4 regions of the Bacillus paramobilis genome follow, and region 2 is predicted to be linked to each of the others. Evidence: a T-box and tRNA genes for the amino acid it is inferred to sense, from the RefSeq annotation. Region 2 holds a T-box; the other regions hold tRNA genes.
The links. The T-box of region 2 lies ahead of tyrS (tyrosine--tRNA ligase). A T-box ahead of a tRNA ligase gene usually reads a tRNA of that ligase, here a tRNA-Tyr.

Region 1 (2,176 bases), 590 kb from region 2:
TAACCGGAACATGTTGTAATCCTGATGCTGCTGCCATTTCAATAAACGCTGTCTTTTTATCTTTAGACATACCGTAAAAGGCCTGTACACGTTCTCTGAGCGGTCCTGTCACATGAAGTGATATAATCCTTCCCCCTGTAGCATCAACAAGAGAATCAACCGTTCCTTCTCCTCCATCTCCAATTGGTATTTTCACATACTCTGCTTTAGGGAAAATTGCTCTAAAACCTCTTTCAATAGCCTCACATACTTCTATAGCTTTTAAGCTTTCTTTATATGAATCAGATGCAATAACAACTTTCACAATTATCCCCCATCCTTTATTTTCGCATTTTCTCCATTTTAAATGATAAATATGAAAGTTGTCTTTTTAAACACAAAAAAAGCTTACATCATATGATGTAAGCTTTTCTATTAGATGGAGCCTAGCGGGATCGAACCGCTGACCTCCTGCGTGCAAGGCAGGCGCTCTCCCAGCTGAGCTAAGGCCCCTTATTAATAAAAGCGGAAGACGGGATTCGAACCCGCGACCCCAACCTTGGCAAGGTTGTATTCTACCACTGAACTACTTCCGCGAAAATGGTGAGCCATGAAGGATTCGAACCTTCGACCCTCTGATTAAAAGTCAGATGCTCTACCAACTGAGCTAATGGCTCGTAAATGGCTGGGCTAGCTGGATTCGAACCAGCGCATGACGGAGTCAAAGTCCGTTGCCTTACCGCTTGGCTATAGCCCATTAATATTTACTAGTATGGTTATCTTTTCAAAAAAATAAACCCTCTCAGGTTATTTTAAAGAAAATGGTGGAGGGGGGCAGATTCGAACTGCCGAACCCGAAGGAGCGGATTTACAGTCCGCCGCGTTTAGCCACTTCGCTACCCCTCCGACATTTAAAATATATATGGTGGAGGATGACGGGATCGAACCGCCGACCCCCTGCTTGTAAGGCAGGTGCTCTCCCAGCTGAGCTAATCCTCCAAAAGTGGTGACCCGTACGGGATTCGAACCCGTGTTACCGCCGTGAAAGGGCGGTGTCTTAACCACTTGACCAACGGGCCAAAAATTTAAAACTTTTTCCAAGCTTCCAACCGGGCTTGAACCGGTGACCTCTTCCTTACCATGGAAGTACTCTACCAGCTGAGCTATGGAAGCATAATGGCTCCGCAGGTAGGAATCGAACCTACGACCGATCGGTTAACAGCCGATAGCTCTACCGCTGAGCTACTGCGGAATAATACAAGCCTGGCAACGTCCTACTCTCACAGGGACAAGGTCCCAACTACCATCGGCGCTAGAGAGCTTAACTTCCGTGTTCGGTATGGGAACGGGTGTGACCTCTCTGCCATCATTACCAGACTTTTATCATTATACACATTCTTTTCAGAATGTCAAAAGGAATTTTAATATATATTCCTTCAAAACTAGATAACATTGCTACATATTATATGGTTAAGTCCTCGATCTATTAGTATTCGTCAGCTCCACATGTCACCATGCTTCCACCTCGAACCTATCAACCTGATCATCTTTCAGGGATCTTACTAGCTTACGCTATGGGAAATCTCATCTTGAGGGGGGCTTCATGCTTAGATGCTTTCAGCACTTATCCCTTCCGCACATAGCTACCCAGCTATGCCCTTGGCAGAACAACTGGTACACCAGCGGTGCGTCCATCCCGGTCCTCTCGTACTAAGGACAGCTCCTCTCAAATTTCCTACGCCCACGACGGATAGGGACCGAACTGTCTCACGACGTTCTGAACCCAGCTCGCGTACCGCTTTAATGGGCGAACAGCCCAACCCTTGGGACCGACTACAGCCCCAGGATGCGATGAGCCGACATCGAGGTGCCAAACCTCCCCGTCGATGTGGACTCTTGGGGGAGATAAGCCTGTTATCCCCGGGGTAGCTTTTATCCGTTGAGCGATGGCCCTTCCATGCGGAACCACCGGATCACTAAGCCCGACTTTCGTCCCTGCTCGACTTGTAGGTCTCGCAGTCAAGCTCCCTTATGCCTTTGCACTCTACGAATGATTTCCAACCATTCTGAGGGAACCTTTGGGCGCCTCCGTTACACTTTAGGAGGCGACCGCCCCAGTCAAACTGCCCACCTGACACTGTCTCCCGGGTCGATAAGACCCGTAGGTTAGAATTTCAATACAGTCAGGGCGGTATCC
Region 2 (2,176 bases):
GCAATTATTGATGTATCACGTATTGCATTAGATCATAATTTAACGGGTCTTGAGTTTGCTTGTGGTATTCCAGGTTCAGTTGGCGGAGCATTATATATGAATGCTGGTGCTTACGGCGGTGAAGTATCGTTTGTATTAACAGAAGCTGTTGTAATGACAGGTGATGGAGAGCTACGTACTTTGACGAAAGAAGCATTTGAATTTGGATATCGTAAGAGTGTATTTGCGAACAACCATTACATTATTCTTGAAGCGAGATTTGAACTTGAAGAAGGTGTACGTGAAGAAATTAAAGCAAAAATGGATGATTTAACGTTCAAACGTGAATCAAAACAGCCTCTAGAATATCCTTCATGTGGTAGCGTATTTAAGCGCCCACCAAATAACTTTGCTGGTAAATTAATTCAAGAATCAGGACTACAAGGTAAACGAATTGGCGGAGTGGAAGTTTCTCTAAAACACGCTGGATTTATGGTGAATGTAGATAACGGAACAGCACAAGATTACATTGATTTAATTCACTTTGTACAAAAGACCGTTGAAGAGAAATTTGGCGTGAAGTTAGAGCGAGAAGTAAGGATTATTGGGGAAGACCTACAGTAATCTTTGAATTAAAAGTGTATAAAAGTATGAATTATTTTGAAATAATATTTGGGTATTGTTGACAATTTGTTTTCAATTCAATATAATGGCTAATAATTTAACAAATAACATACGTTGAAAGAGCCCAGTAGCAGTTTGTCACTGTTAACGAGAGAGCTAGGGGTTGCTGGAACCTAGCACAAACAAACTTGCGAATTACACTCTGGAGTATCTTAGGTAATGCTAAGCGGATTGGCAATCGATATTATTGCTAAGAGTGGTATGAGTAGCTATGCTATTTATACAAACTGGGTGGTAACACGGTGAATCATCGTCCCTATGTCATAGACATAGGGACTTTTTGTTTTCAAAAAATAGAGGGGGATGACAAAAGATGAATATTATTGATGAATTAGAATGGCGCGGTGCCATTAATCAACAGACGGACGAAGAAGGTTTACGTAAGCTAGTAGATGAGAAAAAGATTTCACTATACTGCGGAGTGGATCCGACTGGTGATAGTATGCATATCGGACATTTGATTCCGTTTATGATGATGAAGAGATTCCAGTTAGCTGGCCATCATCCTGTTATTTTAATTGGCGGGGCAACAGGAACAATCGGTGATCCGAGTGGACGACAATCAGAACGTCAACTTCAAACGTTAGAAGTAGTTCAGCATAATGTGGATGCGTTAACAGCGCAAATGAAAAAGCTATTTGATTTTGGCGGAAATAGCGAAGTGAAGATGGTAAATAACTACGACTGGACACATGAAATAAACATTATTGAGTTTTTACGTGATTACGGGAAAAACTTTAGCATTAATAGCATGTTAGCGAAGGACATTGTAGCAAGTCGTTTAGATACAGGGATTTCTTTCACGGAATTTACGTACCAAATTTTGCAAGCGATGGACTTCCATCATTTATACACGAAAGAAGGTGTTCAACTGCAAATTGGTGGTAGTGACCAATGGGGGAATATTACGAGTGGTTTAGATTTAATTCGTAAGTTAGAAGGGCACGAAGCGAAAGTGTTCGGATTAACGATTCCGTTATTATTAAAATCAGATGGTACGAAGTTCGGTAAATCAGCAGGTGGTGCGGTTTGGCTTGATTCTGAAAAAACAACACCGTTTGAATTTTACCAGTTCTGGGTGAATACAGATGACCGTGATGTCGTTAAATACTTGAAATACTTTACGTTCTTAACGAAGGAGCGCATTGATGAATTGGCAGCGAAGGTAGAAACAGAGCCTCATAAGCGTGAAGCACAAAAAGTATTAGCGGAAGAAATGACGAAATTCGTTCATGGAGAAGAGGCATTATTGCAAGCTGTGAAAATTACAGCAGCGTTATTTAGCGGAGATATTAAATCGTTAACAGCTGATGAAATTGAACAAGGCTTTAAAGAGATGCCAACATTCGAGTCTTCAAAAGAAACGAAAAACATCGTAGAATGGCTAGTTGATTTAGGAATTGAACCATCTAGACGACAAGCACGCGAAGACATTAATAATGGTGCGATTTCTATGAATGGTGAAAAAGTAACAGATGTGGGTACGGATGTAACTGTAGAAAATTCATTTGAT
Region 3 (2,176 bases), 960 kb from region 2:
AAAAGAATAATGTCTGGTAATGATGGCAGAGAGGTCACACCCGTTCCCATACCGAACACGGAAGTTAAGCTCTCTAGCGCCGATGGTAGTTGGGACCTTGTCCCTGTGAGAGTAGGACGTTGCCAGGCAATATTATTCCGCAGTAGCTCAGCGGTAGAGCTATCGGCTGTTAACCGATCGGTCGTAGGTTCGATTCCTACCTGCGGAGCCATTGGAGAGCTGTCCGAGCTGGCCGAAGGAGCACGATTGGAAATCGTGTATACGTCACAAGCGTATCAAGGGTTCGAATCCCTTGCTCTCCGCCATAGGATTTATAATATTTGGCCCGTTGGTCAAGTGGTTAAGACACCGCCCTTTCACGGCGGTAACACGGGTTCGAATCCCGTACGGGTCACCACTTTGGAGGATTAGCTCAGCTGGGAGAGCACCTGCCTTACAAGCAGGGGGTCGGCGGTTCGATCCCGTCATCCTCCACCATATAAATTATATAAGTAGTATCATCGCGGGGTGGAGCAGCACGGTAGCTCGTCGGGCTCATAACCCGAAGGTCGCAGGTTCAAATCCTGTCCCCGCAACCAAATGGTCCCGTGGTGTAGTGGTTAACATGCCTGCCTGTCACGCAGGAGATCGCCGGTTCGACCCCGGTCGGGACCGCCATTTTAATAAGGCTCGGTAGCTCAGTCGGTAGAGCAGAGGACTGAAAATCCTCGTGTCGGCGGTTCGATTCCGTCCCGAGCCACCATTTATCTTAATAAAATATGCCGGCTTAGCTCAATTGGTAGAGCAACTGACTTGTAATCAGTAGGTTGGGGGTTCAAGTCCTCTAGCCGGCACCATGTAAGTTTCGGAGGGGTAGCGAAGTGGCTAAACGCGGCGGACTGTAAATCCGCTCCTTTGGGTTCGGCAGTTCGAATCTGCCCCCCTCCACCATTTACATAGGGGCATAGTTTAAAGGTAGAACTGAGGTCTCCAAAACCTCCAGTGTGGGTTCGATTCCTACTGCCCCTGCCAAATATATTTACACAACATGGCGGTTGTGGCGAAGTGGTTAACGCACCGGATTGTGGCTCCGGCATTCGTGGGTTCGATTCCCATCAGTCGCCCCATTTTTATTTTAAAAATTACAAATAATCTAATGGATACTTACATATAATTAAGTAAGAATTCGGTGGGCTATAGCCAAGCGGTAAGGCAACGGACTTTGACTCCGTCATGCGCTGGTTCGAATCCAGCTAGCCCAGCCATTTTTGCGGAAGTAGTTCAGTGGTAGAATACAACCTTGCCAAGGTTGGGGTCGCGGGTTCGAATCCCGTCTTCCGCTCCAATATAATTTAATATGGCGGCATAGCCAAGTGGTAAGGCAGAGGTCTGCAAAACCTTTATCACCGGTTCAAATCCGGTTGCCGCCTTTTCTTTTGTGCCGATGTGGCGGAATTGGCAGACGCGCACGACTCAAAATCGTGTTCCTTCGGGAGTGTCGGTTCGACCCCGACCATCGGTATCATGAACGGCGTAATAAAAAATCTCTATACTAATTGTATAGAGATTTTTTGTGTTTTATTGGTGTGACAAAAAGTGTGCGGTGAGTAAACTAAGAAACATTAAAAGGATAAAAACAAACATTCATTTTTATCCTTTTAATTCCGGTATTCTATACAATATTCTCTTCAAGCACTCTAGAGAGAACTTCTCCAGCCTGGTGACATGAAGTTAAATCCGACACCACCAGTAGATATTAGCACATTATCAGCTGTTAATTTTGTAATTTCTAAAAACTTCTTTTTAAACTCTTCTCTGTTGTACTTATACATAGTTGAGTGGCACGCCCACATGTGCGTTGAAGTACTTAACCAGTCTCCTAATTCCTTTAATTCAGGAAACGACTCAAATTGAATGGGTTCATCTAATTTCATGAATCTTACTTGATAGATAGTTGGGTTTAATTTCTCTCCAATTCCTTTAAGACCATGTGCCTTTTTCTCATTTGAATGTGTCATAATTCTCCCTCATTTCCACTTCAAATTTTTTCCTATTTTTATTATACAACAATAGGAAGGAAATGTAGGAATATTATGGAAAATAGTATCGGCGATATAAAAAGACTCTAACAGAAATGTTAGAACCTTTTTTGTTAAATTATACTATGTGCTTCTAAAATTCGTAATAAACGTAGGAA
Region 4 (2,176 bases), 1.2 Mb from region 2:
TCGTAGAGTGCAAAGGCATAAGGGAGCTTGACTGCGAGACCTACAAGTCGAGCAGGGACGAAAGTCGGGCTTAGTGATCCGGTGGTTCCGCATGGAAGGGCCATCGCTCAACGGATAAAAGCTACCCCGGGGATAACAGGCTTATCTCCCCCAAGAGTCCACATCGACGGGGAGGTTTGGCACCTCGATGTCGGCTCATCGCATCCTGGGGCTGTAGTCGGTCCCAAGGGTTGGGCTGTTCGCCCATTAAAGCGGTACGCGAGCTGGGTTCAGAACGTCGTGAGACAGTTCGGTCCCTATCCGTCGTGGGCGTAGGAAATTTGAGAGGAGCTGTCCTTAGTACGAGAGGACCGGGATGGACGCACCGCTGGTGTACCAGTTGTTCTGCCAAGGGCATAGCTGGGTAGCTATGTGCGGAAGGGATAAGTGCTGAAAGCATCTAAGCATGAAGCCCCCCTCAAGATGAGATTTCCCATAGCGTAAGCTAGTAAGATCCCTGAAAGATGATCAGGTTGATAGGTTCGAGGTGGAAGCATGGTGACATGTGGAGCTGACGAATACTAATAGATCGAGGACTTAACCATATAATATGAAGCAATGTTATCTAGTTTTGAAAGAATATAAAAAACTTGTTGACTTTAAAAGTTAAATAAGTTAAAATGATTCTTGTCTTAAATGAATATAGTCTGGTAATGATGGCAGAGAGGCCACACCCGTTCCCATACCGAACACGGAAGTTAAGCTCTCTAGCGCCGATGGTAGTTGGGACCTTGTCCCTGTGAGAGTAGGACGTTGCCAGGCAAAATGGAGGATTAGCTCAGCTGGGAGAGCACCTGCCTTACAAGCAGGGGGTCGGCGGTTCGATCCCGTCATCCTCCACCATATATGTCGGAGGGGTAGCGAAGTGGCTAAACGCGGCGGACTGTAAATCCGCTCCTTCGGGTTCGGCAGTTCGAATCTGCCCCCCTCCACCATTCTTAATTAATGGGCTATAGCCAAGCGGTAAGGCAACGGACTTTGACTCCGTCATGCGCTGGTTCGAATCCAGCTAGCCCAGCCATTAAGAGCCATTAGCTCAGTTGGTAGAGCATCTGACTTTTAATCAGAGGGTCGAAGGTTCGAATCCTTCATGGCTCACCATTTTAACAAAATATGCGGGTGTGGCGGAATTGGCAGACGCACTAGACTTAGGATCTAGCGCCTTTGGCGTGGGGGTTCGACTCCCTTCACCCGCACTTTTAATAAAATAACTCAAACATGTCTTGCGGAAGTAGTTCAGTGGTAGAATACAACCTTGCCAAGGTTGGGGTCGCGGGTTCGAATCCCGTCTTCCGCTCCAATTTTCAATATGACATGCCGGGGTGGCGGAACAGGCAGACGCACAGGACTTAAAATCCTGCGGTGGGTGACCACCGTGCGGGTTCGACCCCCGCCCTCGGCACCATATGCGCCCGTAGCTCAATTGGATAGAGCGTTTGACTACGGATCAAGAGGTTAGGGGTTCGACTCCTCTCGGGCGCGCTTTTATTAACGGGAAGTGGCTCAGCTTGGTAGAGCACCTGGTTTGGGACCAGGGGGTCGCAGGTTCAAATCCTGTCTTCCCGATATTCCCAAAAACATGGGGCCTTAGCTCAGCTGGGAGAGCGCCTGCCTTGCACGCAGGAGGTCAGCGGTTCGATCCCGCTAGGCTCCACTTTATTTATTATATGTCTCGGAGGTATACCCAAGTTCGGCTGAAGGGATCGGTCTTGAAAACCGACAGGCGGTGAGAATCGCGCGGGGGTTCGAATCCCTCTACCTCCTCCATTTTCTTTTTAAATGGTTTAGACATAAATAATAAAATATTTCTTTTTTCCTTCATGGAGGTATACCCAAGTTCGGCTGAAGGGATCGGTCTTGAAAACCGACAGGCGGCGAGAGTCGCGCGGGGGTTCGAATCCCTCTACCTCCTCCATTTTTTAAAAATATTATATTGTCGCGGGGTGGAGCAGCACGGTAGCTCGTCGGGCTCATAACCCGAAGGTCGCAGGTTCAAATCCTGTCCCCGCAACCAAATGGTCCCGTGGTGTAGTGGTTAACATGCCTGCCTGTCACGCAGGAGATCGCCGGTTCGACCCCGGTCGGGACCGCCATTTATGTTGGCTCGGTAGCTCAGTCGGTAGAGCAGAGGACTGAA

Region 1: it encodes a tRNA-Tyr, which carries the amino acid that the T-box ahead of tyrS (tyrosine--tRNA ligase) is inferred to sense. The anticodon was not compared.
Region 3: it encodes a tRNA-Tyr, which carries the amino acid that the T-box ahead of tyrS (tyrosine--tRNA ligase) is inferred to sense. The anticodon was not compared.
Region 4: it encodes a tRNA-Tyr, which carries the amino acid that the T-box ahead of tyrS (tyrosine--tRNA ligase) is inferred to sense. The anticodon was not compared.

The regions. Positions count from the first base shown of each region.
Region 1 covers NZ_CP151108.1:5,131,001-5,133,176, forward strand. Annotated here, with positions in the region: gene AABL52_RS26145 (glycerate kinase) at 1-304, opposite strand, end outside; tRNA gene AABL52_RS26150 (tRNA-Ala) at 420-492, opposite strand; tRNA gene AABL52_RS26155 (tRNA-Gly) at 504-575, opposite strand; tRNA gene AABL52_RS26160 (tRNA-Lys) at 581-656, opposite strand; tRNA gene AABL52_RS26165 (tRNA-Gln) at 662-736, opposite strand; tRNA gene AABL52_RS26170 (tRNA-Tyr) at 802-885, opposite strand; tRNA gene AABL52_RS26175 (tRNA-Val) at 903-978, opposite strand; tRNA gene AABL52_RS26180 (tRNA-Glu) at 984-1,058, opposite strand; tRNA gene AABL52_RS26185 (tRNA-Thr) at 1,080-1,152, opposite strand; tRNA gene AABL52_RS26190 (tRNA-Asn) at 1,157-1,231, opposite strand; rRNA gene rrf (5S ribosomal RNA) at 1,241-1,356, opposite strand; rRNA gene AABL52_RS26200 (23S ribosomal RNA) at 1,446-2,176, opposite strand, start outside.
Region 2 covers NZ_CP151108.1:431,304-433,479, forward strand. Annotated here, with positions in the region: gene murB (UDP-N-acetylmuramate dehydrogenase) at 1-603, shown strand, start outside; T-box leader at 709-924, shown strand; gene tyrS (tyrosine--tRNA ligase) at 977-2,176, shown strand, end outside.
Region 3 covers NZ_CP151108.1:4,755,755-4,757,930, reverse strand. Annotated here, with positions in the region: rRNA gene rrf (5S ribosomal RNA) at 13-128, shown strand; tRNA gene AABL52_RS24395 (tRNA-Asn) at 137-211, shown strand; tRNA gene AABL52_RS24390 (tRNA-Ser) at 214-305, shown strand; tRNA gene AABL52_RS24385 (tRNA-Glu) at 323-397, shown strand; tRNA gene AABL52_RS24380 (tRNA-Val) at 402-477, shown strand; tRNA gene AABL52_RS24375 (tRNA-Met) at 502-578, shown strand; tRNA gene AABL52_RS24370 (tRNA-Asp) at 582-657, shown strand; tRNA gene AABL52_RS24365 (tRNA-Phe) at 667-742, shown strand; tRNA gene AABL52_RS24360 (tRNA-Thr) at 761-836, shown strand; tRNA gene AABL52_RS24355 (tRNA-Tyr) at 847-930, shown strand; tRNA gene AABL52_RS24350 (tRNA-Trp) at 938-1,011, shown strand; tRNA gene AABL52_RS24345 (tRNA-His) at 1,031-1,106, shown strand; tRNA gene AABL52_RS24340 (tRNA-Gln) at 1,170-1,244, shown strand; tRNA gene AABL52_RS24335 (tRNA-Gly) at 1,250-1,324, shown strand; tRNA gene AABL52_RS24330 (tRNA-Cys) at 1,339-1,409, shown strand; tRNA gene AABL52_RS24325 (tRNA-Leu) at 1,420-1,501, shown strand; gene AABL52_RS24320 (DUF3884 family protein) at 1,677-1,997, opposite strand.
Region 4 covers NZ_CP151108.1:4,546,908-4,549,083, reverse strand. Annotated here, with positions in the region: rRNA gene AABL52_RS23445 (23S ribosomal RNA) at 1-584, shown strand, start outside; rRNA gene rrf (5S ribosomal RNA) at 686-801, shown strand; tRNA gene AABL52_RS23435 (tRNA-Val) at 807-882, shown strand; tRNA gene AABL52_RS23430 (tRNA-Tyr) at 891-974, shown strand; tRNA gene AABL52_RS23425 (tRNA-Gln) at 986-1,060, shown strand; tRNA gene AABL52_RS23420 (tRNA-Lys) at 1,065-1,140, shown strand; tRNA gene AABL52_RS23415 (tRNA-Leu) at 1,155-1,235, shown strand; tRNA gene AABL52_RS23410 (tRNA-Gly) at 1,265-1,339, shown strand; tRNA gene AABL52_RS23405 (tRNA-Leu) at 1,356-1,444, shown strand; tRNA gene AABL52_RS23400 (tRNA-Arg) at 1,448-1,521, shown strand; tRNA gene AABL52_RS23395 (tRNA-Pro) at 1,532-1,605, shown strand; tRNA gene AABL52_RS23390 (tRNA-Ala) at 1,621-1,693, shown strand; tRNA gene AABL52_RS23385 (tRNA-Ser) at 1,714-1,806, shown strand; tRNA gene AABL52_RS23380 (tRNA-Ser) at 1,862-1,954, shown strand; tRNA gene AABL52_RS23375 (tRNA-Met) at 1,977-2,053, shown strand; tRNA gene AABL52_RS23370 (tRNA-Asp) at 2,057-2,132, shown strand; tRNA gene AABL52_RS23365 (tRNA-Phe) at 2,141-2,176, shown strand, end outside.